One region of the Pantoea jilinensis genome, then DNA from elsewhere that is predicted to be linked to it. Evidence: predicted binding sites of a transcription regulator. Region 1 holds the regulator's gene; each other region holds the start of a gene.

Region 1 (2,273 bases):
CACTCGTAGGCATCTTCTTTGGCAGCGATACCGGTAATACCGAAAACATTGCAAAAATGATCCAGAAACAGCTGGGTTCAGACGTTGCAGAAGTGCATGACATCGCGAAAAGCACAAAAGAAGATCTGGAAGCATTTGATATCCTGCTGCTGGGTATTCCAACCTGGTACTACGGTGAAGCACAGTGCGACTGGGATGACTTCTTCCCGACGCTGGAAGAGATCGACTTTAATGGCAAGCTGGTGGCGTTGTTTGGCTGCGGCGATCAGGAAGATTACGCAGAGTACTTCTGTGATGCGATGGGCACCATCCGCGACATTATTGAGCCACACGGTGCCGTGATTGTCGGACACTGGCCAACTGAGGGCTACCATTTCGAAGCCTCAAAAGGTCTGGCGGATGATACCCACTTCCTGGGTCTGGCTATCGACGAAGATCGTCAGCCTGAACTGACTAACCAGCGTGTTGAACAGTGGGTTAAGCAGATTTTTGATGAACTGCAACTGAAAGAGATCATCGAAGCGTGATGGTGTCTGACTCAATGTGAGCGCCAGCTCACATTGAGGTAATGGAAATTCCTATAGAAATAATAGCCACATTTTTTTAACTTTCTCCGTTTAATCTGTAGAATACCCGCATCGATCTTCCGCTTATTTTCTCACGCGGCAAGACTAAGCGATGTACAAACAGACATCTGCCAGAATTCTCCCCGGCCCGGTGACGCCTCCCCAGCAGCCCATGATGATTCAGGCACGCCCTCTGGTTTTCATTTCATCGCTTCAGTTCTATAATGAGACGCAAATGAGAATGAGTGTAGATCGACATTCAAGGCGACAAGCCACAAAAGTGAATATTAGTAACAGGACAAAATCCGCATGACTGACAACAACACCGCATTAAAGAAGGCTGGCCTGAAAGTGACACTGCCCAGACTGAAAATTCTGGAAGTGCTTCAGGAACCTGAGTGCCATCACGTCAGTGCGGAAGATTTGTATAAACGCCTGATTGATATCGGCGAAGAGATTGGACTGGCTACCGTTTACCGTGTGCTTAACCAGTTCGATGACGCGGGTATTGTGACGCGCCACAATTTCGAAGGCGGCAAATCGGTCTTCGAACTGACGCAGCAGCATCATCACGATCACCTGATTTGCCTGGATTGCGGCAAGGTTATTGAGTTCAGCGACGAGTCTATCGAAACGCGTCAGCGTGAAATCGCAACCCGCCACGGCATCAAGCTCACTAACCACAGCCTCTATCTTTACGGACACTGCACACTGGGCGATTGCCGGGAAAATGAAACCCTGCACGACCAGTAACGCGAGCTGAAATAAAAAAACCGGTGAATTCACCGGTTTTTTTTCGTCTGATGTCTGCTGTCAGTCAGGCGACCAGCGTCTCCTGCAGATAACGCCAGCGCGGAATAGAGCTACTGCAATCGAGAATGGCCAGCGAGATGCGGCTATTGTTATTGCCATTCATCATCTGCATTTCGCGATACTGCACGGTGATCTCTTTATCATGATGAGAGAGGATCACATGTTCGCAGGTGGCAATGCGCATCCCTTCCCGCTGCCCCTGCAACTGCCGGAAAAGATCCTCGACCTCGTTCAGATTGTACTCTTTGCCTTTAGGGGTCACCATGCGGAATTCAGGATGAAAATAGGACATCAGCAGCTCAAAACTGTCGTCTGATCCGGCGGGCTTATTAAAAATACGTTCAATGAGCTGATGTAAAACGACGACACTGTGTTTGGCTTCCTGGGCGAGAACGGTCATATTTTTTCCTTCTGTAACCCGCTGTGCAACCTCTGAGAGCGCATAGCCTACCTGAAAGCTGCTAATTCACATCCTGAAATTGATTAATTTTTTTAAACTCAGATTTCTCTCACAGTATGGCATTTAATGGATTGCAGTTAGTTCAGAACAAACGTCGGTAATGGTCGAAATAGGGACAATAAAAAAGGGCGATAAATCGCCCTTTTGTCATTTTATGAGGTCAGCCTCAACACGTTATTCGCCGGCTTTCGTCCAGGTATCACGAAGACCAACGGTACGGTTGAATACCAACTGCGAGGGCGTAGAGTAAACGCTGTCGGCGCAGAAATAACCTTCACGTTCAAACTGGAACGGTGTGGTCGGTTCTACATCGCGCAGGCTCGGTTCCACAAAGCCCTGTTTAATCGCCAGTGACTCAGGGTTGATTACCGCCAGGAAGTCCTCAGCCGCACCCGGGTTTGGCACGCTGAACAGGCGGTCATACAGACGGAACT
Region 2 (2,273 bases), 1.8 Mb from region 1:
GCCTGCTGATGCTCCATTTCCTGGCGCAGAATGCGGCGCACGGCTATGAACTGATCAAGTCGGTTGAGGTGCTGTCGAAGGGAGAGTATTCGCCTAGTCCGGGGATCATTTACCCCAATCTGACGCTGCTTGAAGAGATGGAGGCGATTGAGGTGGTGGATGCGCAGACAGCGCGCAAAGCCTATCGTCTGACCGCAACGGGAGAGGCGCAACTGGCAGAGAACCTGGAAACGGTCTCCAGCCTGATCACGCGGCTCTCTACGCTGGCGATTCTGGTCAATAACCGCAGCATTCCTGCTGTAGAGCAGGCGATTTATGGGCTGAAGGTCGCGCTGAACCAGCGGCTGGCGCAGGAAGATATCTCAGAAACCGCGCTGCAGACGCTGATTAAGGCGCTGCACGACGCGGCTGAAAAAATCACTCACAGTTAATCAGCTGATTTCGGCTTTGTTTTTGTCGATGTGGCCCAGGGTACGATCCGGGAAACAGATGTCGCGTACGCGCTGTTTTAGCGTGGTCGCATCCGGGAAGCCACCATCACGCTTGCGTTCCCACAGCAGGTGCTCATCCAGCGTAATTTCAAAGATACCACCGGTACCTGGTTTCAGGGTTACTTCCGCCAGATCCTCAGCGAAAGTATGCAGAAGTTCCTGTGCCATCCACGCTGACCGCATCAGCCAGTTGCATTGCATACAGTAGTGAATAACAACCACAGGTTTTTGTGCCATAACTCTATTCCTTTACGTGTTGATAAATGCCAGTGCATTCGGGTGAACAATTTGTGCGCTGTGGTTTATATCCAAATGTAAATAAGATTGATAATGATTATCAGTTGCATTAAATTTAAGTCGATAATTACTACACCAGCATGATGTTCTGACTTTTCACGGCTTTTATGCGGAGCCGTTTTACTGTTGCCAGCAAACAAGTGAGCGAATACTAACAATTAATCAGGTAATTCGCGCCTATGTCACCACGTTTTCGGAGATTGACGCAACCGCGTCTGACTCAACTGGCGTTGCTCGCCACCTTCATCAATACCACCTGCACTTATGCTGCGGGCAGTGAATCTGCCACGCTAGCCCTTTCTGACCGCTCTGACAGCAATACCGAACAGGTAATGACGGTGACGGCGCCGGAAATTAAGAAAACGGCAGGCAGTAAAACCTCGCTCTCTGCCAGCGATCTGCAACAGCGTGGTGCCACTGACTTTGGATCGATTATGCGCTATGAACCGCTGATCAGTGCCACCGGTACTAGTGGCGGTTCATCAGCCGGTAAGAGCGGTTTTGATCGGGCTGGTTATACCGGCTACAACATTCGAGGCCTCGAGAGCAACCGCGTCGGTCTGGATGTGGACGGCATTCCGTTGCCGCAGGCCACTGGCCGCAGCTATGTAGGACGCGCTGGTCTCGACAGCTTTGGCATTGGCCGCGATTACATCGATCCTTATATGTTTGGGCGTATTGAGATTGAGAAGGGCGCCACAGCAGTGGATCAGTCGAACACCTCAATTGGCGGCAACGTCTCGTTCCGTAACAAATCCCCGGACGACTATCTGTACTCCGGCAAGCCGACCTTTTTCGGCTATCAAAGTGACTACGACTCCGCCAGCCGCAGCTGGCACAACGGCATGACTGCAGCAGCAGGCGATGACACGCTGAGTGGCATTTTTGTTTACAGCCGTCGTGACGGACAGCAGACCCGTAACAACAGCGATACGCTCGATGCTTATCCGGCCAACTGGCACTCCGATGCCTTTATGACTTCCGGCATCTGGCAGCCCAATGATGCTCACAAGCTCAGCGCGACGGTCGATTACTATCACAAAACTCACCACAGCCATTACGACAGCTGGAGCACTTCCGGCAATACCGTCTGGGGAACGGCACAGCAGCAGAGTGATACCCGCCGCTGGGGCATCAGCCTGGCGGATGAGTACACCCCTTACAATGACCTGATCGACAGCCTGACGACCCGCGTTTACTGGCAGCAGACCCAGGCGCATGACAACACCCTAATGCCGTCGAGTGCCACCGCCAGGCAAACCGTCTATTCCGATTACAACAGCGACAGCTACGGTTTTGACACCCGAGCGCTTAAAAGCGTCGGGCGACATGAACTGAGTGCCGGGCTGAATGCGCGTCTGGTGGATACTGAGCGACCTTTCCGTCAGTCACCGCCAGCCAGTGCTTTTACTGCGATTATGCAGCCGCAGGCTAACAGCCGCAGCTACAGCGTGGGCGGTTATCTGCAGGATACTATCAGCTTCG
Region 3 (2,273 bases), 440 kb from region 1:
GAGGTGGTCGGCTTCAGCAGGTTATTGTTGGGATCGGTAAGCGCAGTCGGGGTAATCGCCTGGCTCCAGCTGACATAAGGCGAAATGCCGTTGTCGAAGGCATAGAGCAGCGCGGCGCGTCCGCTAATGTGATCATCCTGACGACGATCGCTGCCGCTGTTTTGTGCGACGATGCGATCGTAACGGCCGGAGAGATCGAGATGCCAGCGATCCAGCTTCATCTCATCCTGCAGATAGAGGCCGGTCTGGTAGTAACGGCGGGTGCTATCTGCCCAGGTCTGCTCAGGCATATCGCCCACCTGATCGCCGGTCACGGCATTCAGCTGGTTAGCCGGACCGCCAGCCTCACTAATCTCATTTTTGTAACGATGATACTCGGCACCCAGCGTGACGCGGTGCTCCAGTTCGCCGGTGTTGAACTCCGCCTGTAAGCGGTTATCCGTGGACCAGGCGGAGAGTGACGAGCGCTCGCCAGAGTAGTAGCGATTCAGCAGATCGGGATTATTTTCATCCCAGCCAATCTGATAAACCTGATCGAGATCGACATTCGAGTGGCTGTAACTGCCGGTTGATGAGAACGACCAGACGTCGTTAAAGCGATGGGCGAAATCGAAGCTGTAGATCTGCTCGTGGCGTTTGAACTGATCAAGATCGCTGTTGCCCTCATAGAAGCCGTTGCTCAACTTATAGCCGTTGTGTTCGGTAAGGCTGCCGTCACCCGGCACGGAACCGTGATAACCGCCTGACGGATCTTTTTGCAGGTAGGCTTTCAGAATCAGATGGGTATCTTCATCAGGTTGCCACATCAGCTGCGGCATCAGCGCATATTTCTCTTCACGGGTATGATCGTACTGGGTATCGCTGTTGCGGGTTACGCCGGTCAGGCGAAACGCCCACTGGTCATTAATGGCATTGGTGTAGTCAAACATCGTGCCGGTGGTCGCGTTGCTGCCCGCCTGCACTTGAATGTGACCCTCTTCCGCGAACTGAGGACGTTTAGTCACCATGTTCACCAGTCCGCCCGGCACTGTCTGGCCATAGAGCGCGGAAGAGGGGCCTTTGATCACGTCGATGCGTTCCAGGAAAGCATTATCCACCTGCAAGATGTTGAAACTGCCGCCGTCACTCATCAGCCTCATCCCGTCGAGGAAGGTGTTATCGACATCGCCACCGTGGAAGCCGCGCAGGGCAATGGTGTCGTAACGGGTAGCGGCCCCGCCGAAGTTAGTAAAGACGCCTGAGCTGTAACCCAGCGCCTGATTCAGGGTCAGTGCGCCCTGATCCTGCATCTGCTGGCGGGTGACTACGGATATCGATTGCGGCGTGGTGATCAACGGACGATCGCTCTTGGTTGCGCCCTGGCTGGTGGTCGCCAGATAGCCCTGGGTGGGCGTGGTCGAATCCTCCAGCGGTTGGGCAGTCACGACCATATCAGCAGCAAAACTCAGAGCAGGCGCAGTCAGCGCCAGGGTGCAGAGGTGAACATAACCTTTCAGCGACAATGACAGTTTCATCAAAATTCCTTTCTTGGCAAAGGGTCAGGCGGGTGAATAAAATTATTGATAGGCAATCTCATTATCATAATGAGAACTATTACCTTTTGTAAATTGGCTGCAATTTTGCCTGTAGATGAAAGAAGGTCAAGTAAAATTCGCTGAAAGGGAGTGCGGATACCTCCGGCGGGGCCAGAGGTATCCAGAGTGACTTAGTTTTGTGAGGCAGACGCCTGAGGAATATCGTGGGCGCTGTTACAGGTTTTATCTTTCGGGCAATACTTATCGAGCAGTTTCAGCGTAACGCCGTTTGTCCAGCCGAAACCATCCTGCAGCGGATATTCACCGCCACCGCCGCCGCCAAGATTTTTGCCGTCAACGACATATTTCTCTACCAGTTTATGCTCACGGTCATAGGTGTTCTGGACGTTTTGCAGGAAGCGTAAGCCGACCTCTTTTGCGAGTTTCGGCTGGTTATAGTGCTCAAGACCTTCCACGGCAACCCACTGCAGCGGGGCCCAGCCATTCGGTGCGTCCCACTGCTGACCGTTGTTTACGGTGGTTGTTACCAGACCACCAGGCTTCAGCAGCTGTTTTTCTACCGCGCTGGCGGTGCTTTCAGCCTGCCTGTCACTGGCTACCTGAAGATAGAGCGGGAACAGCGCAGCAGCCGTTAACTGCGGATGGACCTGTTTTTTCTGCCAGTCATAGTCGGCGTACCAGTTCTGTTTGCTGTCCCACAGATAGCGGTTGATTGCTGCCTGACGCTTCTCTGCGCGA

What was found. Region 1 encodes Fur, which represses iron uptake genes when iron is present. Its sites were predicted from a motif close to ATAATAATGAGAACNACTATCAA; they were not measured.
Region 2: KTJ90_RS03495 (TonB-dependent receptor domain-containing protein) is a predicted target of Fur. The motif match lies at 816-838, and genes of this name have one in related genera.
Region 3: KTJ90_RS11765 (TonB-dependent siderophore receptor) is a predicted target of Fur. The motif match lies at 1,560-1,582, and genes of this name have one in related genera.

Annotation. Positions count from the first base shown of each region.
Region 1 covers NZ_CP077746.1:2,940,889-2,943,161, forward strand. The annotation lists gene fldA (flavodoxin FldA) at 1-527, shown strand, start outside; gene fur (ferric iron uptake transcriptional regulator) at 876-1,319, shown strand; gene KTJ90_RS13880 (hypothetical protein) at 1,384-1,779, opposite strand; gene glnS (glutamine--tRNA ligase) at 2,014-2,273, opposite strand, start outside.
Region 2 covers NZ_CP077746.1:729,460-731,732, forward strand. The annotation lists gene KTJ90_RS03485 (PadR family transcriptional regulator) at 1-431, shown strand, start outside; gene KTJ90_RS03490 (Rdx family protein) at 432-728, opposite strand; gene KTJ90_RS03495 (TonB-dependent receptor domain-containing protein) at 968-2,273, shown strand, end outside.
Region 3 covers NZ_CP077746.1:2,501,556-2,503,828, reverse strand. The annotation lists gene KTJ90_RS11765 (TonB-dependent siderophore receptor) at 1-1,514, opposite strand, end outside; gene treA (alpha,alpha-trehalase TreA) at 1,706-2,273, opposite strand, start outside.